Regions from separate parts of the Rhizobium sp. BK060 genome, predicted to be linked through region 2. Evidence: riboswitches for the same ligand, from Rfam matches in the RefSeq annotation. Region 2 holds a riboswitch; the other holds the start of a gene.
What was found. A riboswitch is a leader RNA that binds a small molecule or an ion and turns the genes downstream of it on or off. The one in region 2 is predicted to bind cobalamin.

Region 1 (7,436 bases), on a different contig from region 2:
GGAGGCGACTGATTAGATCGTGCAGCACGAGGCCGCCGACATCGGACCAGAGAAAGTGGCCGATACTGCTCCGTGGCTCCTTCCAGATCGGTTCCTGGATGAGAGCACGCGCAGCACGCGGCTGCGCGAGATGAAAGAGCCGGGGGCTGTCTGCAGTCAGCTTTGCACGATTGCCGCCATCGAGTTGATCGAGGCAGGCCATATGCCCCTGGAACCAGGACGCCATGGCCTCCTCGCTGAGTTCGGTCGTTTCGAGGCGACGGAGGCGCCGATCGGGCGTTTCATCAGGAGCATCCCGTAGAAATTTGTAGGCGATGAGTTCGGCAAGAAACGAGGCCGCGGTATTTTTGCTGGCGAGGTCAAACTCCTTGGCGACCTGCATCATGCGACCGGCCGTGAGCCCTGAAACGGGATTGCCTCGATCGCGTCCGGTATGCATGGCGAACAGCGTTTGTGTCAGCAGCCACTTTTGATGCGAAGCGGCGAGGCGGGCAAGACGAGGAGCGCGCTTGTAAATGCCGATAAGATGGAGCGCTATCTGGCGTTCGATCGACAGAAACAGGGGGTGATCAAGAATTTCCTCGCGTGTATGCGGTCGGCCAGTGAGCATCGTCTCGTACGGTCGGTCGGATTGGTTCCAATTGCTCCTCTTACATTTGTGACGGTGTTTCAATGCGAGACTTGGTTAGCGGATCGTTAATCGGTCGGTATAGTTAAATTCAAGCGATCCCCGATCGTTCCATCAACTGGGCAGGCGCTGATTCAGTCGCTCGATGTCTTCGCGCAGTGCTGCAATTTCGGTGAGCACACGCATATCTATCTTCTGATGTAGAGAAAGAACTTCCAGTTCAGCTTTGAGATTGACTTCGTAGTCTTTCGCCGCCTCGAAGCGATCGCGCTCTGCTTGCCGGTTCTGCGACATCATGATGATGGGAGCCTGGATTGCGGCAAGCATCGAGAGCACGAGATTGAGGAAGATAAAGGGATAGGGATCGAAGGCGCGTGTGAGTAGTACGACCGTATTTACGACGCACCAGAAGACCAGGAACAAGAAGAAGGCGACAATGAACGACCATGAGCCGCCGACGCGGGCAATCGAATCCGCAAGGCGCTGTCCGGTGGATGATTCCGCCTGCAAGGCCGCATTGATGTCGGTCGAGATTATCTTACGCTCATGGGCTTTTGCGAGAACGCGCTTCTCGATCTCACCGAGTTCGTCAACAGGTTTGTCGAAGTGATGGTGGATGAAGTCCGATAGATTATGCATGGCTAACTCCGAATGCTAGATCGCTCGGGCGCCAGTATTCCGTAATGTTTTCAAATTGCAATGCGGGCTTGTGCCGCTCTCTTACGTGCCTTGCGCATACAGCCGGGCATGCTGTGGGAAGAAGCGGCCGAGCGTCTGAGCCTTGCCAAACATGATGTCGTGCTGGAGATATCGATAGTCCCGTACGAGAGGATCGAGGTTCTTCGGCTTCAGGACCCAATCGGGCGACGGCGTGTTGTCACGCGCAATCAGTTGGTAACGATCGATGACACTGTACTTCTTCCGCACGCGGCCGAGAAAGCCGGTGTAGTAGGGATGCTCGAAGCCTGCGAACTTCAAGAGATGGTAGGGCAGCAGCGATGGGCTGATCGTGCCGACGTCCTTCTTGCTGCCTTTCTTGTTGGACCAGATGACGAGCGGCGTCTCGTGTTCCTGCTTCATGACGCTGACCGATGCCTTACGCGTGGCAACCTGGTCCGGCATGTAGCCGGTCGCCATATAGACGTTGCCGAGCGGCGGAAGGTGATCGCCCCAGAGGACGATGATCGTCTCGCGATCGCGCTTCTCGGCCCAATTCATCAGCATCTTGAGGCTGTCGTCGGCTTCCTTGATCCCCTGCGTGTAGGTGGCCAGCGTGGCCCGGTCCGCATCGTTCAGGTTGCCCTTGATGTCGACGGTGTTGTGTACGTAACGGTTCGGCTCGTAGGGACCATGTCCCTGCAGGGTGACACCAAAGAAGAAGAACGGACGATCAATACCGTCGGCCTCGCGCATGATCTCCTTCATAAGGGACTCGTCCGAAGCGAAGATGCCCCTCTTTTCCATCGGAGGCATGGTTTCTTCAGAGCGGAACTGCTCGAAACCGAAGTCCTTGTAGACTTCGTTGCGGTTCCAGAACCAGCCGCTGAATGGATGAAGTGAGCGGGCGGCATAGCCTTCGCCGCGGAAGAACGTGGCGAGCGAGGGAACATCGCGACGGATGTATTGCTGATAGGGGATGCTGCCATATGGGAGGAAGGCATTGGAAAAGCCTGTCAACGCCTCGAATTCGACGTTGGCGGTCATGCCGCCGAACTCCGGTGAGAATACATGGCCAGACTGCTCGGCGCGAATAGTCGGCATGGGATCGGGCGACAGGCTCAGCGTCTTCAGTCGGGTCGGATCCCAGAACGATTCACTCATCAGCATGATCACGTCGGGCTTTTCTCGTGGGCCGCTGAGATAGCCGTAGTTGCGGCCGGGGATAGCATCAAGCGCCTGCGTACCGAAGCCGGCCGGTGCTGCAACGTCGGCCATCGGAATATTGAAGATGAAGGCGAGGATGAAGCCGTTGCTCCGGTAGTTTTCCTTCTGGTCCCACATCATCGGGACCACCTGAAGGCGGTCACGGATGAAGGAATACTGTGAATAGTCCATCAATGACCCGAAAGTCGCGATAACGGGCAGGCCGACGCACAGGTGGCGGAGGCGAGAGGTCCTTGAGAGTTTCGGGAAGTTGCGCCAGGCGAAGCGCCAGAGGATGACAATCGCGCCAGCGGAAAGGGCAATGCCGACAACCATCGCAACGGCAGTCCAGGGGCGGTCGCGCACCATGACAGGAAGCAGTTCCATGATCTGGCGCCCGAAAAGAACGTCGGATGGATAAAGGGGGTCCGTGAGGTAATGCTGCTTCTGGTTGGAGACAATGGCGGGAACGAAGACCAGCGGGAGAACGATCAATGCCGAAATGAATTGTCTTCCCAAGGCGGCATCGAGCGACAGCATCAGGACAGTCAACATTACAACGGTCGTCATTCCGGGACGCGCCGGCGATATCAGGAATTCGCGCACGTCGGCCAGCCCATCGCGGGCAATTATCTCGACGGCGGCCGTAGCAAAGAGAGCAAGCAGGGCGCAAAGAGCGACGCCGAGCGCTGTGCGTATAGCAGGCGACCGGACGCTTCCTCCGAAATCGGTGGAAAGCGACGCAAAGCGCGCTGCCACTGCAGACCTCATTACCAACGCGATCAACCGGAAAACTCCAACGTCATAAAAGCTTCACCGAACTGTCACATCCTCGTCATGAACGCTAGATGAACCGTTAGGTTTCCCGCATTTGTGATTAGTGGATAAGGCGCCGGTCGCCCAAGAGACACGTCCTGTGGTGCAAGCTGGCCTGGTGCATTTGCTTGTGCTGAGTGGCGGGCCGTCGTAGGTCTGACGGAGTCGATGTCAGGAGGATTCAGATTGCGCAGTTCCGTCGAGATCTACAACATCAGGACAGGCGAGGCGCGCGTCGTCTGGCAAACCACGCAACTCGTGGAGGCGCCGAACTTTTCACCCGACGGTAGCTATCTTCTGCTGAACGGTGACGGTCTTCTGTACCGTCTGGCGCTTGACGGTTCGGGCAAGGTCGAAAAGGTCGATACCGGCTTTGCCACGGCCTGTAACAATGATCATGGCATTTCGCCTGATGGCCGTCAGATCGTCATTTCCGATAAGACTGAGTTCGGTAAGTCGACGATTTATGTGCTACCCGCCGAAGGCGGCACGCCGCGTCTGGTGACGCAAAATCAGCCGTCCTACTGGCATGGCTGGTCGCCCGACGGGAAACAACTGGCCTATTGCGGCATCCGCAACGACGTATTCGATATCTACACGATCTCCGTGGACGGCGGCGAAGAAAAGCGGTTGACGCACGGCGAGGGGCGCAATGACGGGCCGGATTATTCAGCCGACGGCCAGTGGATCTACTTCAATTCCAGCCGCACCGGCCTCATGCAGATCTGGCGCATTCACCCGGATGGGACCGGCCTCGAGCAGATCACCAGCGACAATTGTGGGAATTGGTTTGCTCATCCGTCGCCAAACAACGATAAGGTCCTGATCCTTTCCTACGATCCCGACGTCTTCGACCACCCGCGCGATCTCAATGTACGGCTGCGGCTGATGGACATGGATGGGGGCAAGCTGACAACACTCTTCGATCTCTTCGGCGGGCAGGGAACGATCAACGTGCCGAACTGGTCGCCGTCGGGCGATGAGTTCGCCTATGTGCGTTACTACCCAGTCTCTGTGTGAGGGATTGCATCGCGTGATTTTTGCCGGCATAGACCCTTCCGTCGGGTGCCCGTCTTAGGCGGGAGAATCGGGAATTCGGTGTGAGACCGAAACGTGCCCAACGCTGTAAGGCTGACGACTGCCGCAACACGCCACTGGTCCAGTACCGGGAAGGCGCGGCAGTCGGATGACGCCAAGTCAGAAGACCGGCCCGACATCATAGACTGACCCGCGTGGACGGCGGGCGGTTGTGTTGTTGGGGATTGACGATGCGACCAGACCATTCAGGCTCCCTGTCGGGAGCTGCAGCCTTTTCGACCGAGGACCGCGACGCCGTCTACAGGGCGATTTCGACGCGCCGTGACGTGCGTTCGGAGTTTCGCCCGGATCCCATACCCGACGACGTCGTCAGCAGGCTTTTGACGGCTGCGCACCACGCCCCGTCTGTTGGATTCATGCAGCCCTGGAACTTCGTCCTGGTGCGCGATCAGCAGATGAAGGAGGCTGTTTGGCAGGCGTTCGATCGCGCTAATCGCGAGGCCGGCGAGATGTTTCAGGGGGAGCGACAGCAGCTCTACCGGTCGCTGAAGCTGGAGGGCATCCGAGCCGCACCGCTCAGCATTTGCGTCACCTGTGATCCCGATCGCTGCGGTGATGTCGTTCTCGGACGGACCCACAACCGGCGAATGGACTCCTACTCCACAGTCTGCGCCGTGCAGAATTTGTGGCTGGCAGCGCGTGCCGAAGGCGTCGGGGTCGGCTGGGTGAGCATCTTTCACGAGTCCGATATCAAGGGGATTCTCGGCGTTCCGGAGCGGGTGGAGATCGTTGCCTGGCTGTGCCTAGGTTACGTCGATCAGCTCTATGACCAACCGGAACTGGCGGTCAAAGGATGGCGCCAGCGCCTGCCGCTGGAGGAGCTTGTGTTTATGGATCGTTGGGGCAAGTCTGCAGACTAGGCAGCGACTATTGCTGCGGCTGGGGACCTGGCTTTGCCGGGTTCTTGAGGTCGATCGTGCCTTGGTCGCCCGCCAGGAACTGCGGACCGATCTGACGGACCTTGTTTGCCGGGTCGTAAGGCCTGTCCGGCACCTGTGGCAGCGGAACCGCGGGTGCTGCGGTCGGGCTCTTGGTCTCGGGCTTCTTGGTTTCGATCGTGGTGATCGACCCCTGCGGCGGTTCGCTGATCGTTTGGCTTTTTCGCATCCGCTCGTAGTAGGCGTTTAGATCGCAGCTGCAGGACGATCTTTCGCCGGGCTTGCGGTTCTTGTAGGCGAAGGCATTCGGCATGGCGCTGTAGGGCGCGCCTGTCGCCGCGGAGATCATCTGCGATGTCTCCGTGCTGGAGACGTCATGATAGAAGAGCTCGGTGTCGATGCCGGGACACATCTTCGAGCAGGTGTCGGCATCGCGGGCAAAGTCCTGGGATGTTGCGTTCGAGCTCAACGGAAAAAAGCCGCCGTCACAGCTTCGCACGCAGACGGTGTTCAGATGAGAGAGCGGCGACATGCCCGGGAGACCATAGCGGCGCCGGCTGGGATCACGACCCAACGGAATGAACGTGTCGCTTCGCAGCGCCTGATCTTCGATACTCGGTGGCTGCGCATACCCTTCGGCGCTGTCGGCGGGCCATTGTTCCTCGTTGCAGCCATTGTCATCGAGTGCGGCAAGAAGTTCGTTCCTCGTGCGGACATCCTCGCTCTGACCGCGCAGTTCGTCGCGACGCTGCTGGAGATAGCGGATATTGTCGACCATCTTGGATTCTGCGCGCTCGAGTTCCCCGCAGTATCCGTCATCGTCGCCGATCACCACCATGCTGCCGCTCGTGCAGCCGCTCTGGCGCAGATCGCTGCGGACCTTGCGAAGCTCAAGGTTCTGCTCTGCGATAGCGCTGGCGTACTTGCGCACCTCGGACGTGCTGCCGATGATCTGCGGCAGGTCGGCAAGGCGGGCGCGCAGATCGCCACAGATTGCCGGCATCTGGGCGTAGCTCGGGCCGGTCAAAGTAAATGCGGCTATGAGTGACAGAATCCAGCGGTTCAAGGCATCGTCCCATCGATGAGCAAATAGCAGGGTCGTCTGGCGCGGCTTTTTCGCCGCGCCTTCATTGCTAGCTCGTTTGTCTTAACGAGCTGCGGTCAGAATCCTACCGCATTTTCTCGATCTGCGGCAAATCACGCCGGTTGTGAAGCCTCCACGACGGCGAGGGCGGCCATGTTGACTACGCCGCGGGAAGTGACGGACGGCGCCAGGATGTGCGCGGGCAGCGCTGCACCAAGCAAGATCGGCCCGACGTGCAACCCGTCGATCATCGACTTTACGACGCCGAGCGTGATGTTGGCTGCATCGAGGTTCGGGAAAACCAGCAGGTTTGCTTCGTCGTGCAGGGTCGTGTCGGGCATGACGCGCTTGCGCAGGGCGTCGGAGATCGCGCTTTCGCCGTGCATTTCGCCGTCGACTTCGAGATCCGGCGCCGCCTCACGCACGAGCTTGAGAGCGGCACGCATCTTCGTCGCGCTCTCGGACTCACGCGAACCGAAATTCGAATGGGATACGAGGGCAGCTCGCGGCGTGATGCCGAAGCGCTTGATTTCCTCGGCGGCAAGAACCGCGGACTCCGCAATCTCCTCCGCAGTCGGATTAAAGGTGACGTAGGTGTCGGTGAAGAAGGCGGCACCGCGCTGCGAGATCAGCAGGCTGAGCGCCGAGAAGTCGCACACGTCGTGTCGCTTGCCGATGATCTGGCGAACGTCGCGCAGATGTTTCTCGTAGCGGCCCTCCAGCCCACAGATGAGCGCATCTGCCTCACCCCGCTTCAGGGCCAGGGCGCCGATGACAGTCGTGTTGGTACGAACGATGGTACGGGCTGCCTCCGGAATGACGCCGCGACGTCCAACGAGCGAGAAGTAGAGATCGACATATTCGCGGAAGCGTGGATCGTCTTCCGGGTTGATGACATCGAAATCGGCCAGTGGACGAATGCGTAGGCCGTAGCGCTTTAGGCGAGTCTCGATGACTTGCGGGCGACCGATCAGGATCGGTTTGGCAATTCCTTCTTCCAGCAGGACCTGTGCGGCGCGCAACACCCGCTCGTCCTCGCCTTCGGAGAAGATCACGCGCTTGCGCTCGG
Region 2 (7,436 bases):
GCCGAGGCCCCGCGGGACCCGAGCCAATGACACCGTCAGATCGGTCAGCAATCGGCCCTGAGGCGAGACGCCGAACACATGCAGGCCATCGCGAATCTGCATCTCCTTGAGGTCGCAGAGATAGGCATCGAGCTTCTTCAGCGCTTCGGTTTCGCTCTCGCCTTTGTTGATACCGGCATCGCGGTCGAGACCTATGTCCGCCACGAGGTCGAGAATCTGGTTGCCGAGAAGCCGAATGCGGCGCGGATCGCCACCTGACGCCTCGTAGTATTCGTCGACCAGCGCCTCCAGATCCTTCAGCGGCCCGTAGGTCTCGGCACGTGTCAGCGGCGGTGTCAGATGGTCGATGATCACGGCGCCAGCGCGACGCTTCGCCTGAGTTCCCTCGCCGGGATCATTGACGATGAAGGGATAGAGATGCGGCATCGGGCCGAGGATGGCTTCCGGATAGCATTCCTCGGAGAGCGCCAGCGCCTTGCCCGGCAGCCACTCGAGATTGCCGTGCTTGCCCATGTGGATGACGGCGTGCGCGCCGAACTCGTGGCGAAGGAAAGCGTAGAAGGCAAGATAGCCGTGCGGCGGCACAAGATCCGGCGAATGATAGCTTTCCTTCGGATCGATGTTGTAGCCCCGCGCCGGCTGGATGCCGACCAGCACCTCCCCAAGCCGCATGAACGGCAGCGCAAAAGCGCCGTTCAGCACATAGGGATCGGTCTCGGGCGCACCCCAGCGCGCACCGATTTCATCCTGAATCGTTTTGGGAAGACTTGCGAAGAAAGCTTTGTAACGACTCAAGGAAAGCACTTCGCGGACAAGCTTCCCATCCGTGCCGGAATTTGTCGGGCCTTCCATAAGCCGCCGGATCAGCGCTTCGCCATCATCCGGCACATCCGCCACTCGATAACCGGCGGCACGCATCGCCTTCAGCGCCTCGACGGTGCCGGCAGGCGTGTCCAGCCCGACGCCATTGCCGAGTCTGCCATCGCGGTTTGGATAGTTGGCCATGACAAGCGCAATGCGCCGGTCGCCGGCAGATGTCGTGCGCAGCGTCGCCCAGCTGGCAGCAAGCCGGGCCGTATAGTGCATCCGCTCGATATCGGGCTCGCTGCCGACAATGTTGGCCTCGACCCTCGCATCGTAGCGAGCCGCGGATTTGAAGGAGACCGCGCGGGCAAGCACCCGTCCGTCCACTTCAGGCAGCGCAACATTCATTCCAAGATCGCGCGCGGTGAGGCCCTGCGAGGAGGTGGCCCAGGCCTGACGCGACGACGCCGAAAAGATCGCCTGAAGCACGACCGCGTCGTTGGCTTCCAACACGGTCGGTTCACGATCCGCGCCCGGCGCAGATACGGCAAAGCCAGTCGTGTTGATCACCACTTCGGGTTTGATGAGGTCAAAGACACTTTCGAGAATGCCCTTCGAGACGGGGTCCTTGAGACTATAGGCAAACACCGGCAGCGGCCGGATGCCTTCGGCCAGCAGCGTATCGATCAAGGCTTCGACAGGCCTGGTCTCGCCGCTCTGCACGAGCGCCCGATAAAAGCTGACTGCAACGACAGGCGAATGCGACGCCCCTTGCAGGAATCGAAGCCGCCCATCGCATGCCGCTTTCCACTCCTCGACACCGACGACGCCCTTGCCCGGCCACCAGATCCCGGCCTTCATCAGCGGCGATGCCGCTTCGGGCTTTTCAGCGCCTGATAGCACCGCGCCGGCATAAGCGAGAAACGCACGTGAATTGGCGTCGCCACCTTCGATGAGATAGGCCCAGAGGGCATTTAAGTCTTCAAGCGGAACATTCGAAAACGGCGTCAAACCTGCGTCCGGCTTCGAATCTCCCGGCAGTACGGCGATAAGCGCGCCATGGCGCGCTGCCGCCGCATGAAGCGCCTCGAGTGCATAGTGGAAATAGCTTGCGCCACCCAACGCCCTGACGACGATCAGCTTCGCATGCCGGGCCGTCCGCTTGATATAGGCGTCGACCGACATCGGATGCTTCAAGCTCATCAGGCTTGCCAGCCGCAGCCCGAAGCCAGCGGCCGCCTCGTCATACGCGGCCGCCACTGCAGCAAGCTCGGTGTCGGCCGCCGACAAAAAGAGGACATCACCGGGAGACTGACCGAGATCGATCGCCTCCTCGCCGTCACTTATCGTTCCCTGCTGTGCCAGGAGCAGATGCATTGGTCTGCCTTATGCCAGCGCTTCTATCGCCTTGCGCACCGCCGCTTCGTCCATCTCGTGCAGGCCGATGACGACCAGGCGGGTACCGCGCGCTTCGCCGGGCGCCCAGGCGCGATCGAAATAGTGGTCGATGCGGGTTCCAACCGCCTGGACTTGCAGGCGCATCGGCTTGCCAGGAACATGGACGAATCCCTTGAGGCGCAGCACGTCATGCTGGCCGATGATCGACTTCAACGCGCCCACGAAGGCGGCAGGATCGGCAACGGGGCCGAGTTCCACGACAAAGCTGTCGAACTCGTCGTGGTCGTGCGTTACGCCGTCCTGGTGCTCGAGTTCATGATGGGACTTGCGGTTGACTACATCGTCTTCGGTACCGACGCCGAGCCCGAGCAGCACGCTCGCCGGAACCTCGCCATTGCGTGCCTCGATCATGACAGGCTTGCGGGCAACACGGGAAGCGACCTCGTCGCGCACGCGACCGAGGCCTGCCGCATCGAGAAGATCGGTCTTGTTGAGCACGATCAGATCGGCGCAGGTCAGTTGATCCTCGAAAAGCTCCTCGATCGGGCTTTCGTGGTCGAGCGACTCGTCCTCCACGCGGCGGGCCTCGACGGCATCGTGATCGTCGGCAAAGCGCCCGGCGGCAACGGCGGCGCTATCGACGACGGTGACCACGCCATCGACGGTGACCTGCGTGCGGATGTCGGGCCAGTTGAAGGCGGCAACGAGCGGCTGGGGCAGCGCGAGGCCGGAGGTTTCGATGACGATGTGGTCGGGGCGCTGTTCGCGTTCCAAAAGCTTCGTCATCGTCGGAATGAAGTCGTCGGCAACCGTGCAGCAGATGCAGCCATTGGTGAGCTCGATGATATCGTCCTCGGTGCAGTTTTCGGCGCCGCAGCCCCTGAGCACCTCGCCGTCGACGCCGAGATCGCCGAACTCGTTGATAATCAGCGCGATCTTCTTGCCGTTCGTATTGGAAAGCAGATTGCGGATCATCGTCGTCTTGCCGGCGCCGAGAAAGCCGGTGATCACGGTCGCCGGGATTTTCTGCTGGTTCATGAAATTCAACCCTTCATCTTCAGCGGCAGACCTGCCGCGATAAAATACACATCCGCGGCTTCAGCCGCGATCATTTGATGCAAGCGGCCGGCATGATCCCGGAATTCCCGCGCCATGCGGTTTTCCGGAACGATGCCCAGACCGACCTCATTGGAAACGATGACGAGGCGCGCACGCGCCGTAGGCACGTACGCGGCAAGCGAGGCGAACTCTGCCCCAATGTCGCGCTGCTCCATCATCAGATTGGTGACCCAAAGCGTCAGGCAATCGACAAGGATCGCCCGCCCCTCGCCGTCGATCGCCCGCAGGCATCCGACAAGATCGAGCGGTTCTTCCTGGGTATGCCACAGATGGCCACGATCGGCTTTGTGCTTGTCGATCCGGACGCGCATCTCGTCGTCCCAAGCCCGGCCCGTTGCCACATAATGGCGCTCCAGACCGGTCGAAACGACCAACTGCTCGGCAAAACGTGATTTTCCAGAGCGCGCACCGCCCAAGACGAAGGTCGCGCCGGATGATATCGGGCTCATGGAAAGTACTGTCCGATCTGCGGAAGTCTTCCGCGAGAAGCCGGAGCGGCTGCAAAACGCAGCCGGAAAATCTCTCTTTCAGCCATGACAACCTCCGTGCTGGCAGCGGGCATCACCCAGGAATGGGCTGTTCGCCCGGCACGATTGGCAGGTCTCCTGGCTCGCGGATTTTAGCCGCGATCGGGGCAGACCGGAAACCGGTCGCCCAGATCGTGCTAGCGGATCTTCCTCGCCTTCCCGGCTGCATTTCATGAAAAGGCGGACGATTCGTAGACGTAAGAGGCGTCCAGCCCCGGTTGATCATGATGCACTGCCAGTGACTTTTCCGTCGCCGCTTCCGCGCCGCCCGCCTGCACTATTGCAGACCGTCAACCACGGGGAACCAACGCCGGACGGAAAACCCTGACCGCTCTACAGTCGCGGGGTCGGCTATGATGACGGTGCCCGGATTGGGTCCACCGCTTCACATTCCCTTTTCATCCGTACCGATTCAACCGGTCCGGAACCATCCGTTATGAAGTCATCGTTAGGCAAGGCCACTGGCGAAGTCAATCGTGAGCCATCACTCACGACAACGACATTGCATGCCTCGGGCCGCGGTCAAGACGACCTTCTCTACCATATTTATCGTCTTTTATCAGTGGCTTACGTCACAAATAATTGTTGCCAGCGCCGGTCTTTTGCCGCAATTGCATCGCAAGCGGGTCGCGCCACTGATTGCCCTTCCCCTCACCGCACTTGACCGCACCAGCGCCCGCCTAGTTTCTCTGCCATGCTCCTGAAAGTCGATATCCGCCGCTTCGGCCCGTTTCACACCCTCCTCGATATCGGGCGGATGCGCGCTCTGCTGCGGCGGAGCGAAATGGGGATGGTTATCGCCGGCGCGATCGTCGGGGTGATCTCCGGGCTGGCTGTGACAGGCATGAGCCTGGCCTCCCGTGCAATGCACAGGCTGATCTTCGGAATCAGCGACGTCGAGAGGCTGAGCTCCTCGCAGATCGATAACAAGTTCCTGCTACTGACGGCACCGGTTTGCGGCGGCATCCTGCTCGGTCTTTTGCTGTTCATCCTCGCCAAGACCCGTAAGAAGCCGATGGTGGACCCGATCGAGGCAAACGCTCTGCATGGCGGTCGGCTATCGCTCACCGACAGCATTCTGGTGGCCGTCCAGAACCTTATTTCGAACGGATTCGGCGCTTCGGTGGGCCTGGAAGCCGGCTACACACAGTTGGCGGCCGGTCTGGCCTCGAAGCTTGGCCTGAAGTTGCAGCTTCGCCGGTCGGACCTGCGCGTTCTCGTCGGATGCGGCGCGGCCGGTGCGATTGCCGCGGCCTTCAATGCGCCGCTGACCGGCGCCTTCTATGCCTTCGAGCTCATCATTGGCACATACACCATCGTCTCGCTGACGCCCGTTGTCGTTTCCGCACTGGTCGCGACCCAGGTTGCGCGGCTGCTGGCCGGCAGCGATTTCCTGATCGATGTTGGCGAATTCGGCTCGGTCATGCCGGCGGACTATGTCCCGGCTCTGCTACTCGGTGCCGTCTGCGCGGGCGTTGGCATTCTCATCATGCAGGGCGTCGCCTCGATCGAGGAACTGGCGCGCCGGAGTTCCATCGCAACGCCGCTGCGCCCCGCCCTTGGCGGCATCGTCGTCGGTCTGCTGGCCCTTATCACGCCGCAGGTCCTGTCAGCGGGACACGGAGCGCTGCACCTCAATCTCGGGCGCGATGTCGCTATTCCGGTCCTCATTGGGTTGCTTCTCCTCAAAGCCTTCGCCTCCGCGATCTCGATCGGCTCGGGTTTCAGAGGCGGCCTCTTCTTCGCGTCGCTGTTCATGGGGGCGTTGCTCGGCAAGCTATTTGCCTATTCCGCACCCTATTTCGCCCACGCGACGCTGACACCCGTCATCTACGCGGTCGTCGGCATGAGTTCGCTCGCAGTCGCCGTTATTGGCGGCCCCCTGACGATGACGTTCCTGGCGCTGGAGATCACCGGCGACTTTCCAATCACCGCGCTTGTCCTTGCGGCCGTCATCACGTCCTCACTCGTCGTGCGCAGCACCTTCGGCTACTCCTTCGCAACATGGCGCTTCCACCTGCGCGGCGAGAGCATTCGCAGCGCCCACGATGTCGGCTGGATTCGCAACCTGACGGTCGGCCGGCTGATGCGCGCCGATGTGAAGACCGCCAACGCCACGCTCTCGATCGACGAGTTCAAGGAGCGCTTCCCCATTGGTTCGGCGCAGCGCGTCGTCCTGGTGGACGACACGGGCAAATATAGCGGCCTGGTGCTCGTTCCCGATATTTACGCGAACCTGACCGACACCGACGACACCGGCAAGGATCTCAGCGAATTCATCCGCTACAAGAACGATTTCCTGCAGCCGCAGATGAACGCCAAGCAGGCAGCCGCCATCTTCGACAAGACCGAAAGCGAAGCGCTGGCCGTCGTCAACAATCTGATTGAGCGCAAGGTTGTCGGGCAACTGAGCGAGGCCTATACGCTCCGCCGCTATAGCGAAGAACTAGATCGCCGCCGCCGCGAAATATCTGGCGAGATCTAGCCGAAGAGCTTGTCGAGCCAGCGCCGGTCAAGACAGGCTTCCAACTCGGCCGCAATGTCGTCAAGGGCCTTTTCGACACCCGCACGGTAATCGTTCGCTTCGCCCGAAAGACCGAGACTCCGCAGCAAATGGGAACGATAAATGTCACTCGTGAAGAGCCCGTGCAGATATGTGCCGGCAATCCGGCCGTCTGCGGATACTGCACCGTCCGGCTTTCCATCGATGATCGCGAACGGCCGGCCGCAATCCTCTCCGACGGTGATGCCGAGGTGGATCTGATAGCCTGCAAGCGGCGCGCCGTCTTCCACCGTCACGGCGACGCTGTTCCGCACCGTCTTTTCCGGTGCCATCATCGTCTCGACATCCAGTAGGCCGAGACCGGTAGTCTCCACCGCATCTCCCTCGATGCCCAAGGGGTCGCGGACCTTACGTCCGAGCATCTGATAGCCGCCGCAAATGCCGATGACCCGGCCACCCCGTTTCACATGGGCCAGGAGATCGGCATCCCAACCTTGCGTGCGCATATCCGCCAGATCCGATATCGTCGACTTCGAACCGGGCAGGATGACCAGACGGGCGTCCGACGGCAGCCGCTCGCCGGGGCGGACAAAAACCAACTCGACATCCGGCTCCGCAGCCAGCGGATCCAGATCGTCGAAATTCGCGATGCGGGAAAACACCGGTACGGCAATCCTCAGCGCAGCCGTACCGCCTCGTGCCAGGCGCTCCAGCGCCACCGAGTCCTCGGCCGGCAATTGCGAAGCGTATTTGAGCCACGGCACCACACCGAAGCATGGCCACCCGGTATGATCCCGTACAGCATCGATCCCTGCATCGAACAGCGAAACGTCGCCGCGGAACTTGTTGATGATGTAGCCGGATATCATTGCCCGGTCTTCCCCGGATAGGATCGTATGCGTGCCGACCAGCGAAGCGATCACGCCGCCCCGATCGATATCGCCCACCAGGACGACGGGCACGCCGGCGCGTGCCGCAAATCCCATATTGGCGATATCGCCGGCCCTGAGATTGATTTCGGCAGGCGAGCCGGCGCCTTCCACAATGACAAGATCTGCTCTGATCGAAACTTCGGAAAAGCTCTG

Region 1: another riboswitch for cobalamin. It lies ahead of bluB (5,6-dimethylbenzimidazole synthase); the one in region 2 lies ahead of cobU (bifunctional adenosylcobinamide kinase/adenosylcobinamide-phosphate guanylyltransferase).

Annotation. Positions count from the first base shown of each region.
Region 1 covers NZ_JACHYW010000039.1:7,284-14,719, forward strand. The annotation lists gene FHT71_RS28655 (hypothetical protein) at 1-610, opposite strand, end outside; gene FHT71_RS28660 (DUF1003 domain-containing protein) at 743-1,267, opposite strand; gene FHT71_RS28665 (LTA synthase family protein) at 1,349-3,277, opposite strand; gene FHT71_RS28670 (PD40 domain-containing protein) at 3,494-4,327, shown strand; cobalamin riboswitch at 4,354-4,536, shown strand; gene bluB (5,6-dimethylbenzimidazole synthase) at 4,576-5,265, shown strand; gene FHT71_RS28680 (DUF2865 domain-containing protein) at 5,273-6,349, opposite strand; gene FHT71_RS28685 (NADP-dependent malic enzyme) at 6,481-7,436, opposite strand, start outside.
Region 2 covers NZ_JACHYW010000018.1:81,084-88,519, reverse strand. The annotation lists gene cobN (cobaltochelatase subunit CobN) at 1-2,181, opposite strand, end outside; gene cobW (cobalamin biosynthesis protein CobW) at 2,191-3,240, opposite strand; gene cobU (bifunctional adenosylcobinamide kinase/adenosylcobinamide-phosphate guanylyltransferase) at 3,246-3,770, opposite strand; cobalamin riboswitch at 3,899-4,295, opposite strand; gene FHT71_RS20090 (chloride channel protein) at 4,543-6,333, shown strand; gene FHT71_RS20085 (cobyric acid synthase) at 6,330-7,436, opposite strand, start outside.